Regions from separate parts of the Lysinibacillus sp. NPDC056185 genome, predicted to be linked through region 2. Evidence: riboswitches for the same ligand, from Rfam matches in the RefSeq annotation. Region 2 holds a riboswitch; each other region holds the start of a gene.
The links. Region 2 has a riboswitch for cobalamin ahead of nikA (nickel ABC transporter substrate-binding protein). Riboswitches for the same ligand answer to the same signal wherever they lie in the genome.
Positions count from the first base shown of each region.

Region 1 (3,213 bases), on a different contig from region 2:
TGTTCCCTTTACCATAGTAAGAGCAGCTGTCGCCATTTCAAGTGACGATTTTTTAGGCTTTTGTTGTGGTGTTATGGCTAAACTGGGCTTAATACGATTGGCATTAGGATCTGTCGCAAAATCATTACGTGCTGCTCCTGTTTCTTGATTCATCGCCCATGGTTCATTTTCTTCTTTAAGTCGTTGATGTGGTCGTAACGGTTGTTTTTCCTCACCAAGTGTATATTTACGCTGATAACCACGTGGCGTAATCATTTTATTGTCGTAAAAGAATGTTGTTGAATTACCGATAATAACCGTTGTTAACATACCTATATCATGTTCAAGCATTTCTGCTAAAGTAGTCATCGTAATCTCCTGACGGTCACGATACGCGCTTTTCACAAGTCCAACCGGCGTATCTGGAGAACGATATTCCAATAAAATTCGTTGTGCCTCTACAATTTGTCTCGTACGACGTCCACTTTTCGGGTTATAAAGAGCAATAACAAAATCCGCCATTGCTGCTGCTTCTACTCGTTTTGCAATTAAATTCCAAGGTGTTAAGTGGTCACTTAAACTAATGGTACAGGCGTCATGCATAATGGGAGCACCTAGTAAACTGGCACATGAATTAATAGCTGAAATACCTGGAACAATTTCTACCTCGATACCAGTTGCTTCTGTCCAGCCTAGCTCGATTAATACCTCATACACTAATCCTGCCATTCCATAAACCCCGGCATCCCCACTGGAAATGACCGATACGATACTTCCAGCCTCTGCTTGACGCACCGCTTCTTGTGCACGTGAAACTTCCTCTGTCATACCAGTACTAATAATCGACTTTGCACTAACTAAATCCTGAATCAGTTCAACATAAGTTTTATAGCCTATAATCATATGACTTTGTTGTAGTGCCTCCACAGCACGAGTCGTAATATGTTTAAAGTCTCCAGGGCCAAAGCCAACTACGAAAATCTTACCTTTTTGCGCCATTTTGTTACCCCTCTTTCACCTTTTCAATACCTTTAATGGCTGTTGTTTGTGCTGTACGCTGCAACGAACCTTCACGCAATGTAAAAACATGCTCATTATGTAACGCTTCATGATTTAAATCTTGTACAAGCACTCTCGCATGCTCCTTCGTTGGCACTCGGTACCAATTGCCCTGAGGATATGCAATGACAACACAAGCATCCTTACACCTGCCATTACAGCGGGTCCTTGTTGTATGTATTTCCTTATCAAGCTCCAGTAACTGTATTTCATCACGAATTGCCTGTGTAATGTCCTCAGCATCTTTTTTCATACAGCTACTACCATTGCAAATAAAAAGATGTGTTTTCATCCCCTCTAAATTCCAAGTTGTCATAGTCGTTCTCCCCTCATTTGCTTTTAGGAAAAAGAAAAACCTTTACTCTAGACGAAGAGTAAAGGTTTAGTAGAAGCCAAATAAAAACGAATATATACTGGTACTCGCTTTCGCTTCAACTTCTCCCTCCGAAAAGTTTGCTTGCATCATCACATAAGCAGGTTTCCTGACTTAAGCTTCCTTTTACTTTCGCGCCTTCCTAAGTTTTCACTAGTGGCATCCGCGATTTCATCAGCTATTACAGTAGCGGGGGCTGTATCGGACTTTCACCGATTTCCCTATTATCTTGAATATTCAAGCACTTATGGATGTTTTATATGAATTATATGGTTTTTTTGTAATTGAAAACTGTTTCTATCATAGCTTATTTTTTTAAAATTTCAATATTTCTTTCTTAATTTGTGACAATTTTTTTAAAATTCCATAGAAAAATGCGACATCCATTTTCTATTTATCTAAATTTTCGACATAGACACCCAATTTAAAATTTTTTCACAAAAGGGATAGCATATATATGGAAATTCGTGTTACACTTTGTCGTGAAATCTCACAACTTCATCTTTTTTTCGGTGTGAAATGTTCAGCATTTCGCTTAAAAGGGAAGCCGGTTTAAGTCCGGCGCGGTCCCGCCACTGTATTAGGGAGTTTTATAGATAATGTCACTGTCCAAAGGATGGGAAGGCCTATAAAACGTTGAACTAAAGCCAGGAGACCTGCCGAAAAATATGTGATCGTTTCAACCTACGAGGATGGGTGTGCGGCTTAGCAGATTAGAATTTTATTTGCTTTTTTAGCTATGCACTTTTCCACTATCGGAGAAGTGCTTTTTTTCGCATACTTTTTCTAAAAATTTTAATGTAAGGAGGAGTGATTTTTGAAATTTTCAGGTTGGAAGCTTAGTTATTTTTTATTGGCATTTTTATTCGTACCAAATCGTGCATTTGCGATGCATATAATGGAGGGCTTTTTGCCAATCGAATGGGCGATTTTTTGGTGGGTCATTTCGATTCCATTTATTATTTTAGGATTACGTTCTATTCGTAAAACCATTGATGAAAATCCTGAAACAAAAATGATATTAGGGCTTTCGGGTGCCTTTGCCTTTGTACTTTCTGCCTTAAAAATCCCTTCTGTAACAGGAAGTTGCTCGCATCCTACAGGTGTTGGGCTTGGAACAGTTCTTTTTGGACCATTAGCGATGAGTGTTATCGGGACAATCGTATTATTATTCCAATCTTTACTGTTAGCGCATGGTGGGCTTACAACATTAGGGGCAAACACTTTTTCTATGGCAATTATGGGTCCTATTATCGCCTACTATGTATTTAAGGGCTCACAAAAATTGGGACTATCCTTTTCCATTGCTGTCTTTTTAGCAGCAATGCTTGGTGACTTAGGTACATATATTGTCACTTCTGTCCAATTAGCTCTTGCCTTCCCTTCTGAGGTCGGAGGCTTTATGGCTTCATTCACTAAATTTGCTGGTATTTTTGCTTTAACACAAATTCCTCTTGCTGTTAGTGAAGGAATTTTAACAGTGATCGTTATGAACTTTCTGAAAAAATACAATGTGAGTGAACTAAAAGCTCTACGTGTGTTCTCTGCAAAGGAGGCTCACTAAAATGAAAAAAAACTTACTGCTCATCGCCATTGTTGTGTTGTTAGCAATCGTTCCCCTGTTTATTCAAAAAGGTGCTGAATTCGAAGGGGCTGATGGCGAAGCGGAAGCAGCGATTAGTGAAATAGATGCTAGCTACGAGCCATGGTTTGAAAGCTTATGGGAACCACCGAGTGGTGAAATTGAAAGCTTATTATTCGCACTACAAGCTGCTATCGGTGCTGGTTTCATCGGGTATTTC
Region 1 covers NZ_JBLLLQ010000009.1:88,399-91,611, reverse strand. Annotated here, with positions in the region: gene cobJ (precorrin-3B C(17)-methyltransferase) at 1-978, opposite strand, end outside; gene ACMZ42_RS11430 ((2Fe-2S) ferredoxin domain-containing protein) at 983-1,354, opposite strand; cobalamin riboswitch at 1,493-1,675, opposite strand; cobalamin riboswitch at 1,905-2,090, shown strand; gene ACMZ42_RS11425 (energy-coupling factor ABC transporter permease) at 2,229-2,975, shown strand; gene ACMZ42_RS11420 (energy-coupling factor ABC transporter substrate-binding protein) at 2,977-3,213, shown strand, end outside.
Region 1: another riboswitch for cobalamin. It lies ahead of ACMZ42_RS11430 ((2Fe-2S) ferredoxin domain-containing protein); the one in region 2 lies ahead of nikA (nickel ABC transporter substrate-binding protein).

Region 2 (3,213 bases):
TTTGTAAATGAAGATGGTTATCTATTTTCAAGTCTTGCAAAATGGTATAACGATGTATTCGAACGAGTCTTAAAAGAACCCTTTTATATTTTGGGCCATTCTTGGGGAGCTGATATAGCTTTACACTATGCTAAAATGTACCCTAAAAAAATTAAAGGGGTTATCTTACTTGATGGTGGCTATACGTTTCCAGATTTCCAAGTAGATATGACCTTTTCTAAAGTATATGATGGGTGGAATGATTATATGGAGCATTCCTCGGTTTTTGACACTTGGGCTGATGTAATCGGGGATTACCAACAATATACTGACCGATGGATTGAAAAAATTGAACAAATGGTTCAAACACTTTTTAATAAAAGAGAAAAATATGAACTTATTACTTCAAAGTTTACTGTATTATCTATTATTAAAGCATTTTTTAGAGAAAGTTTTACAACAGCTTATCCATACATAAAATCACCATTGATTCTTATCCACGCAACTCTTCCCAAAGAGTTAATAAACGCTAGAAGAACTGGAATCAACAAATTAAAACAGCATATAGAAAATGTCACCATTGTTTCAATGGAAGCAACTGATCATATGGTTCATTGGGATAACCCTAAAAAAGTAGCTAATGAAATTCATAACTGGGTATCTAAATGTTGAGCTACGTGGCGATTGCAAAAAAAATATTACACCAATTGAAGTGAACGGAACCTCGGAAATTGGGGACGTTGTGGTCATTTCTTTAATAGTAGCCTCATTTCTAGCTGCATTTTTTAGCCAAAAGGGCAAGTTGAGAATTTTTGCTTTAATTGTTTCCGCGATTCCAGTGCTTTTTCTACTAGGATTAATTTTACTACCGATATTTTATTTGTTAGAGCAATAATCGAATACGTTCTTTGTAAGAAGATGGTGAGTTTATTGCACTTCAACTAACAAGTGCTTTAATTATAAGAAGATTGTGGAAAAGATAAAATATTTCCGAAATAAAGGTTATCTATTTGTTTCTTGAACACCAATAAAAATTGTTAAAAAGAGTGGTGATAAAGTGGAGAATGCAGAGCAAAATAAGCGTATTCTTTATGCGGTTTTCGAGCATGATATTCAATTGCCAATCCTAGATATTACTCATCCCCTTTTCAACGCAAGTATTGATGAACAGGCGTATCATTTGAGCTGTCTTAAATCAGCCAAGAGCATTGAATCATTAAAAAAGATGCCTGGCTTTATCCGCAACATCTTTGTGACTAAACATAAAAAGAAGAAAACAAGGCCAGGACTAAGATTCCTGGTCTTATTATGTTAGTCATTACTATAAGGTTATTATTATATTCAGAAAATAAAATTGACGTGAACATTTGAGCATGTTATGTTTAATACAAATTTCATAGCAATCATTACAAGTTTGAGTGAAATAAGCTTTCATTCAATTAAAAGGAAAATGGGTGTAAATCCCATGCTGTCCCGCAGCTGTAAATGAGGAGTTTTGTTTAGATTACCACTGAGTGAATACTTGGGAAGGTGAAGCAAAATCATGATTCATGAGCCAGAATGCCTGCTTGTAAGGAGATTCATTGATGATCTACGAAAGATAGGGAGATGGATGGGGGCTTACTCACAGTAAGTTATTCTGTCCTTATTCTTTTGGAATAAGGTTTTTTTTATGCCTTTTTTCACTCTGTAGATTCTTCATTTAGTGCACCACAAACAAAGATAGGAGACAGAAAATGAGATTGACAAAGTATTTACTTCCTTTCATGCTTGTTATGATGTTCAGTTTACTTACTGGCTGTACAAGCACTGAAAAGGAAGAGACAGCAACGAAACAACAGACTGACGAAAAAATGATAACGATTGGATGGCCATTAGATGTAGGTCCATTAAATCCCCATACATATTTACCAAATCAAATGACAGCACAAGCGATGGTCTATGAATCATTGGTTGAATATAACGATGACGGAACAATTACGCCGAAACTAGCAGAAAGTTGGGACATCTCAAAGGACAAAACTTCTTATGTTTTCCATTTAAGAAAAGATGTCAAGTATTCTGACGGAACGGCTTTTAATGCAGACAATGTGATTCGTAACTTTCATGCAGTTTTAGCAAATCGTGATATGCATTCTTGGATGGGCATGGTTAATCATATTAAAGAGGTTGTGAAAGTGGATGACTTTACAATTCGTTTGCAATTGGATGAACCCTATTATCCTGTCTTAAACGAACTTGCCTTCGTAAGACCTTTCCGTTTTTTAGGTGATAATGGATTCCCTAAAGGTGATGCGACACAAGATTCAATCAAAGCACCAATTGGGACAGGCCCATGGGTATTAACAGATTACAAAAAGGATGAATATGCTTTATTTAGTCGCAACGAAAACTACTGGGGAGAAAAACCTCTTGTAGAACAAATAAAAGTAAAAATTATCCCTGATTCAGAATCTATCTCGTTAGCATTTGAAAACGAAGAATTAGATTTAATATATGGTCGTGGCATCATTAGTTTAGATAACTATACGTTTTTAAAAGATAGCGGGAAATATAAAACCGCTACGTCTGAACCTTTATCTACGCGTGCGCTACTGTTGAATACACAGTCAGGTCCGTTAGCAGAATTAAAGGTACGTCAAGCGATTCAATATGCAATCAATAAGGAACAGATGGTTGACAGTATTACACATGGTACTGAAAAAGTGGCCAATACACTATTTTGGGATGCTGTGCCTTATGCCAATATTGATTTAGCGCCAATTTTATATAATCCGAAAAAAGCGCAACAATTGCTAGATGAAGCGGGATGGACGCTTCAGAAGGGTGAAAAAATTCGCTCTAAAAACGGACAGCCACTAACATTAGATTTAATCTACATTGCGACAGATGCGATTCAAAAACCTATGGCAGAACTAATGCAAGGTGAACTTGCGAAAATAGGGGTACAATTGAATTTAGAAGGCGCAGATGTGATGGTAGGTCTGCAAAAATTAATGGATGATCAAGTTGATATTAATTTCTGGCGTACAAATGGACCACCAACAGATCCACATAGCTTTGCTAATGAATCAGCTACACCAAACGCTAATGGTGTCTATGAAGCAAAATTAGGCTTACCAAATGCCAAAGAAATCGATAATAGCATTCATCAATTATTAGTAGGTACAGATGAAAAAGAGCGAGTGCAACTTTATACGGATATTTTAACAATGTTCCATGACCAAGCACTAT
Region 2 covers NZ_JBLLLQ010000002.1:148,177-151,389, forward strand. Annotated here, with positions in the region: gene ACMZ42_RS03150 (alpha/beta fold hydrolase) at 1-651, shown strand, start outside; gene ACMZ42_RS03155 (hypothetical protein) at 1,037-1,294, shown strand; cobalamin riboswitch at 1,373-1,566, shown strand; gene nikA (nickel ABC transporter substrate-binding protein) at 1,716-3,213, shown strand, end outside.

Region 3 (3,213 bases), on a different contig from region 2:
CCGAATAAAGGAATTTATTATATGCTCGAGGCGCTTAATTTATCAAGAATTTGCAATGCGGTTGCTTCTATCGGCATTATGCGCCGCGGATATTTAGAGGCGAAGCATTATGTGACAAATCGTCATGCCTTTGGTAAACCTTTAACGCAATATCCTATGATTCAGGATACACTAGGGAAATTCGCTGCCAAGCTTCATGTAGAAGTTGCCACGGTTTTTGATCTTATTCAGCTGTACGACAAAGTAACTAGTGGGCAGGGGAATAAAGAAGACATTATTTTAAACCGCTTGTATATTGCTATCATGAAAAAAGAAACTGCAGAGCAAGCTGTACATTATGCTAGTGAAGCCATTGAATTACATGGCGGAAACGGCTATATTGAAGATTTTGTTACACCTCGGTTATTAAGAGATGCACAGGTACTTACTGTGTGGGAAGGGACTGCGAATATTTTAGCATTAGAGCTTATTCGTTTAGTTGATAAGTTTCATGCGCACGAAATGTTTGTTCGTGTCATGGAAGAACGTCTAGAAAAACTAGTTGCCAGTCCATTAGTTGAAATTGTCGTGGATCAATTAGCAAAACTAGAATCAACTTTGCAAACATTTAGCCGTTTAGATGATGCAACAAAAACGTTTGAAGCAAAAAAGGTCGCAGAGAAAATGGCGCATTTATATGAAAGTGTGGTAGCAGTCGAGTGGGCACAAAGATTCGGCGTCAAATATGAGAAGCTAGCAGATATTTATTTAGAGCACACATGGGCATTGCGAGAAATGGGTGCACCAATGAAAACGGTACAGTATTTTTCAGATATCGTTTAACTTCTTTTAGTATATTGATTTGTTTAGAAGTCGTCTCGAATGGAGGCGACTTCTTTCATTTTCATGTATAATACAATCAACTGAATATTATAAAGGTTCTTTACTTAAGTAAAGTGAAAAGGGAAATCGGTGTAATTCCGATGCGGTCCCGCCACTGTATGTGTGAGTTTTTTCAATCTACGCCACTGAAAATTTCGGGAAGGCTTGAAAAAGCGTATGGAGCACGAGCCAGGAGACCTGCCTTTATAGAAAACACGTTGTAGCCTACGAGGATAGGATGGTGGATTTTGTATATGTATTTTTGTGCAAATTTGACCCCCTCATTATTTTATGATGAGGGGTATTTGTTTTGGAAGATGAATGTCGATAAATTTGAAAACATGGGCGATAAATTCACAATGTTAGGCGATAAACTCAAAAAGTTGGGTGATAAATTCAAAATGTTGGCTGGAAGTTCGCGATGTTGACGATAACCCCACAATGTTAGGCGATCAAAAACTAAAATGTATCGATCAATCAGAAAAACAATAAAAACTATAAGCACAAATAGACTAAGGAGGATTCACATGAAGAAAATTTGGAAAATAGGGTTATCAGCATTTTTAGCTATGGGCTTACTTGCTGCATGTAATACAAAAGAGGCGACAAATGAAAAGCCGTCATCTTCTGAGCAACAAGAGACTGCAAAAGTAGATCAAGCAACATTCCCAATGACGATAAAGGATGCTACTGGCAAGGATATTACGCTAGAGGCACCTCCTGAAAAAATTGTCTCACTCATTCCGAGTAACACAGAAATATTATTTGGCCTTGGCTTAAATAATGAAATAGTTGGCGTGACTGATAATGACGATTATCCACCAGAGGTTACTAAAAAAGAAAAGGTTGGCGGTATGGATTATAATATTGAAAAAATTATTGCTTTATCGCCAGATATCGTTTTTACGCATGCGTCAGGTATGAGTTATTCAAAAGGAGCCATTGAACAGCTTGAGGCGGCAGGTGTGAAAGTATTTGTTGTAGCGGATGCAAAAAACTTTAATGAAACTTACACAACGATTGAACAGCTTGGTCGTGCAACAGGAAAACTAGAAGAAGCTAAAAAAATTGTTGCAAATATGAAGGCAAAAGTTAAAGAAGTTGAAACAAAACTTGACGGTGTTGAGCCGAAGAAAGTCTTTGTAGAATCGTCTGATGAGCCACAGATTTATACAGCCGGTAAAGGTACATTTATGAATGAAATGCTAGGAATGATTCAGGCTGAAAATGTGGCAGCAGATGTAAATGACTGGTATCAAATCGATGCTGAAAAAATTATCGCGAAAAATCCAGATGTCATTGTTGTGGCATATAATTATGTACCTGAAATTTTAACGAAAATTCCACAACGTGCAGGCTTTGAGACAATCTCTGCCGTAAAAAATAAAGCCATAGTACAAGTAGATGAAAATATGATAAGTCGTCAAGGTCCTCGATTAGCAGATGGTCTTGAGGAACTAGCAAAAGCTGTCTACCCTGAGGCGTTTAAATGAGTAAAACAATTGTAGCCTATGTAACAGCAATTACGCTTCTAACCATTAGCATCTGGTGTGGTGTGGCGATAGGCTCAGTTCATATTCCACTAGAAGTGTTGTGGAATAAGGCGGCTGATGAAACAGCCGCCAATATTTTATGGAAAATTCGATTACCCCGAGTCCTGCTGGCAGGGCTTGTAGGGGCGTCACTTGCAATTGCAGGGGCAGCTTTTCAGGGCTTATTAAAAAATCCTTTGGCTGATCCTTATACATTAGGTGTTTCCTCTGGTGCATCAGTTGGCGCAGTTATGACAATTTTTTTTAGTATATCAATACCTGTAGTAGGCCATTTTACATTGCCGACCTTTAGTATGATAGGTGCCATATTAACGATGGTAGCTGTTATGGGCTTTGCTAGAATAGTAGACCGCTCGCTAAAAATGGAAACTCTTATATTAACAGGGGTTATATTTAGTTCATTTTTAGGTTCTTTGATTTCATTAATGATTGCATTGTCTGGTGAAGAGCTACGCCAAGTAATCGGATGGTTGCTAGGCTCAGTATCGATGCGTGGTTGGCCATATGTTCAGATGATTATTCCGTTTGTCATAATTGGCTCAATTATGCTTTGGACACAAAGACGCGAGTTAAATGTTCTGTTATATGGTGAAGAACGCGCGCAGCATTTAGGTGTCAATGTTAAGCGCAGTAAATATATTATTTTAGTGGGTGGATCCATGTTGACGGGAGCTGCGGTAGCTGTTTCTGGAACGATTGGCTTTGTTGGTTTAGTTGTTCCTCATATGACGAGAATGGTTTGGGGTTCTGATCACCGTCATTTATTGCCATTATCATTTTTAAATGGGGCAACTTTGCT
Region 3 covers NZ_JBLLLQ010000005.1:145,814-149,026, forward strand. Annotated here, with positions in the region: gene ACMZ42_RS07370 (acyl-CoA dehydrogenase family protein) at 1-822, shown strand, start outside; cobalamin riboswitch at 899-1,082, shown strand; gene ACMZ42_RS07375 (ABC transporter substrate-binding protein) at 1,389-2,354, shown strand; gene ACMZ42_RS07380 (FecCD family ABC transporter permease) at 2,351-3,213, shown strand, end outside.
Region 3: another riboswitch for cobalamin. It lies ahead of ACMZ42_RS07375 (ABC transporter substrate-binding protein); the one in region 2 lies ahead of nikA (nickel ABC transporter substrate-binding protein).

Region 4 (3,213 bases), on a different contig from region 2:
ATTCAGAAGTTAGGTGATAAAACGTGAAAGTTAGTCGATAAAATTCAAAAGTTGGGCGATAAAATGTAAAAGTACCCCGGCAAAATTAAAAAGTTGGAAGACATGCCAGTTGAATAGAAAATAACTTCTATTCAACTGTTTTCTTTTAGATTTCTTGAATCATCTCAACTCTATTACCGAATGGATCTCTAAATTCAAAGCGTTCAAAATGAGGAATAGGAACTGAATCGAAAATTTCTATATGATGTTCGGCTAGTACCTTCTTCCAATGTTCGATATTTTCAACTTGATAGGCAATATGAGCCTTCGTCGTTAATCTATCAAAGCCATCCTCTGTACCTACATGTACCGCTCTATTGCCGACCTGTAACCAAAATCCACCTCGTCCTTTCAGCGAATCAGGCTTTTCAATTTCTTTTAGTCCTAATACTTGACAGTAAAAATGTCTTCCTTTTTCTTCTTCACCTTTTGGTATTGTTATTTGAACGTGATGTAAGCCTATAATCATTTTTTCTCCTCCTTTAATTCTAATCATTACTTACTTCTAGGATAATAATGTAAAATCCTTTAATTTGATGAATGAATAGTATTCTTTTTCACGAATGAAGCATTTGTAAAACCAGTAATGAGAATTAGGGAGTAAGCCCATAATAGCCATGAGGCGAAATATCGATCTAAGTCAGCCGATAAATTCGGGAAAATATTGTCGAAAACTAACAATACGACTGCATCGATGAGCATTCCAGGTAATACGATACAAATAGCAGCCAGTAACCGTTCTGTACCTTTTGTCTTTTTCAAAGAATAAATAGGTATTGTCGCTATCCAAACGATTGGAATAGCTAAAATGTAAGTAGCTATCATGAGGAAAGGTTCTTCAAGGGTAAAAAAGTAGTGCCCTACAAATCGAAATACGGCACTTGCTACAAGCCAAATCCCAAAACCCCAGCATAAAAAGAATCGCATAGTTTTCCTCCTCTAATTATTTTCTAGACGATGCAATGTCTGAAGGATTTTTTCTAATTGCTGATAGAAGACATCTACATCGAAATCGTCCCTCATCATCACTTGTAAAGCTAAGCCATCAATAAGGGCGTTGAAAAAAATGCTCCAAGTTTCCATCGACACGCCATCAATTGGTGATGTATCCCATAATTTATTTAAAATGTTACATAAATGTTCATTTTCAGCCGCTAAAATTTGTCCAATTTGCTGTCTAATAGTTGGGTTCGTAAAGCCGAAAACGATTAAGGTGAAAAATAATTTATGATAAAACGCATCATTTTCATATCGACTTTTTGCAGAGAAAAGTGCAGATTGAATCATTTCTCGATCAGTCATCAGAATCTCATTCCAGGAATTTTCACAGATGTCTTGGACAATTTCTAGAATGATTTGCTCTTTTGATTTGAAATGATAATAAATAGTTCCTTGTGTCACCCCAGCTTGCTCAGCAACAGCCTTTAAGGTGAATTTCTCAATCCCTTTTTCTACTAAACTTTGCTTGGCAGCCATTAATAAATCTGACTTTTCAATACCAGTAGGTTTTGCCATTTGTTTACACCTCCTTTGTTATTAGTTAGTTGGATAACTAACTATAAAATAACAGAATATCCCACTATTTACAAGTTTGTTTTGGTAGCGGGGCTGCTAGTCTTCGATGATTCCATATGTTCGGAATAATAGCAGTATGAAGAATCAAACAAATCTGAAAATAAATCTACTTTTCAGAAAAATATATGTTATAGTAAAACATAATTAAATATTGTGTAAGAGTTGGTGCCGAATGAAAGTTTGGCTTAAAAGGGAAGTCGGTGTAAATCCGACGCTGTCCCGCAACTGTAAATCGGAGCAAATCACAATTGCCACTGGGAAACTGGGAAGGCTGTGAGGCGTGTTGATGAGAAGCCAGGAGACCTGCCAATATCTAGTACACACCAAATACCTACGTGGAAATAGGTGGTGAGATGTGACCATATCGGCCCTGTGCGACAATAAATCATGCGATATTTTGAAAGAATTTCGTATTGTTTCTTGATAGCTAATTTTGATATGCAATGACAGCCATTTTCCAAAAAAGGAGGGTGGCTTTTTTTTATTTTGATTGATAGGAGAGATAAACATGACGTATACAAGTACTACAGTTGGTTATCCGTATATCGGAGAAGATCGTGAATGGAAAAAGGCTTTAGAGGCATTTTGGAAAAAGGAGCTTTCAGAGGATGAGTTTTTACAGCATTTAAAGGATATTCGCCTAGCTCGAATAAACAAGCAGATTCGTCTCGGCATAGACATGATAACTGTCGGAGATTTCACACTCTATGACAGAATGTTGGATACGGCAATGATGTTTGGCTTAGTTCCAAAGCGCTTTGATTGGCAGGGAGACAAAGTTGATTTACAAACTTACTATGGGGTAGCTCGTGGTAGTAAAAAAGCCGTGGCTAGTGAAATGACAAAATGGTTTAATACAAACTATCATTATATTGTGCCAGAATATGAGGGACAACCTTTACAATTAACAGAAAATAAAATATTGGCAGACTTTTTAGAGGCTAAGGAAGCGTTTGGTATTACAGCAAAACCTACATTGATTGGCCCATATACATTTTGTAAATTAACAAAAGGCTATGACAAACTATCGCAGATTACATTTATTTTAGCATTACTACCACTTTATACGCAGGTCTTAAAGGAGTTAGTGGATGCTGGTGTAGAGTGGATTCAATTAGAGGAGCCTGCTCTTGCCACAACACTAGATGAAGCGGAGGTTAAACTTGTTCAAGAAATTTATAGACAATTAGTTGCATCAGTACCCGAGGTTAACATTATGCTACAAACATATTTTGAGTCATTATCGGCATACGAGTCAATTGTGACACTTCCGGTTCAAGGAATTGGGTTAGACTTTGTGCATGGCTATGGCGAAAATATGGAGGCATTACGTCAATTTGGCTTCCCACAAGATAAAGTATTAGCGGCCGGTATTATAAATGGACGAGATATTTGGCGCTCCAATCTAGCAGAGGCTAGCTCAACTATTAAAGCTATTGAACAGCTAAGTGGTGCTAAAGAAATATGGATTCAATCTTCGTGTAACTTACAGCATGTTCCAATTACAACTACTCTCGAAACAAAGCTCGATCCAGTTCTAAAAAATGCCCTTTCTTTTGCAGATGAAAAATTAGTTGAGATCAATGAAATAACAAAATA
Region 4 covers NZ_JBLLLQ010000001.1:63,223-66,435, reverse strand. Annotated here, with positions in the region: gene ACMZ42_RS00335 (VOC family protein) at 146-508, opposite strand; gene ACMZ42_RS00330 (DUF5367 domain-containing protein) at 568-966, opposite strand; gene ACMZ42_RS00325 (TetR/AcrR family transcriptional regulator) at 979-1,554, opposite strand; cobalamin riboswitch at 1,761-1,940, shown strand; gene metE (5-methyltetrahydropteroyltriglutamate--homocysteine S-methyltransferase) at 2,123-3,213, shown strand, end outside.
Region 4: another riboswitch for cobalamin. It lies ahead of metE (5-methyltetrahydropteroyltriglutamate--homocysteine S-methyltransferase); the one in region 2 lies ahead of nikA (nickel ABC transporter substrate-binding protein).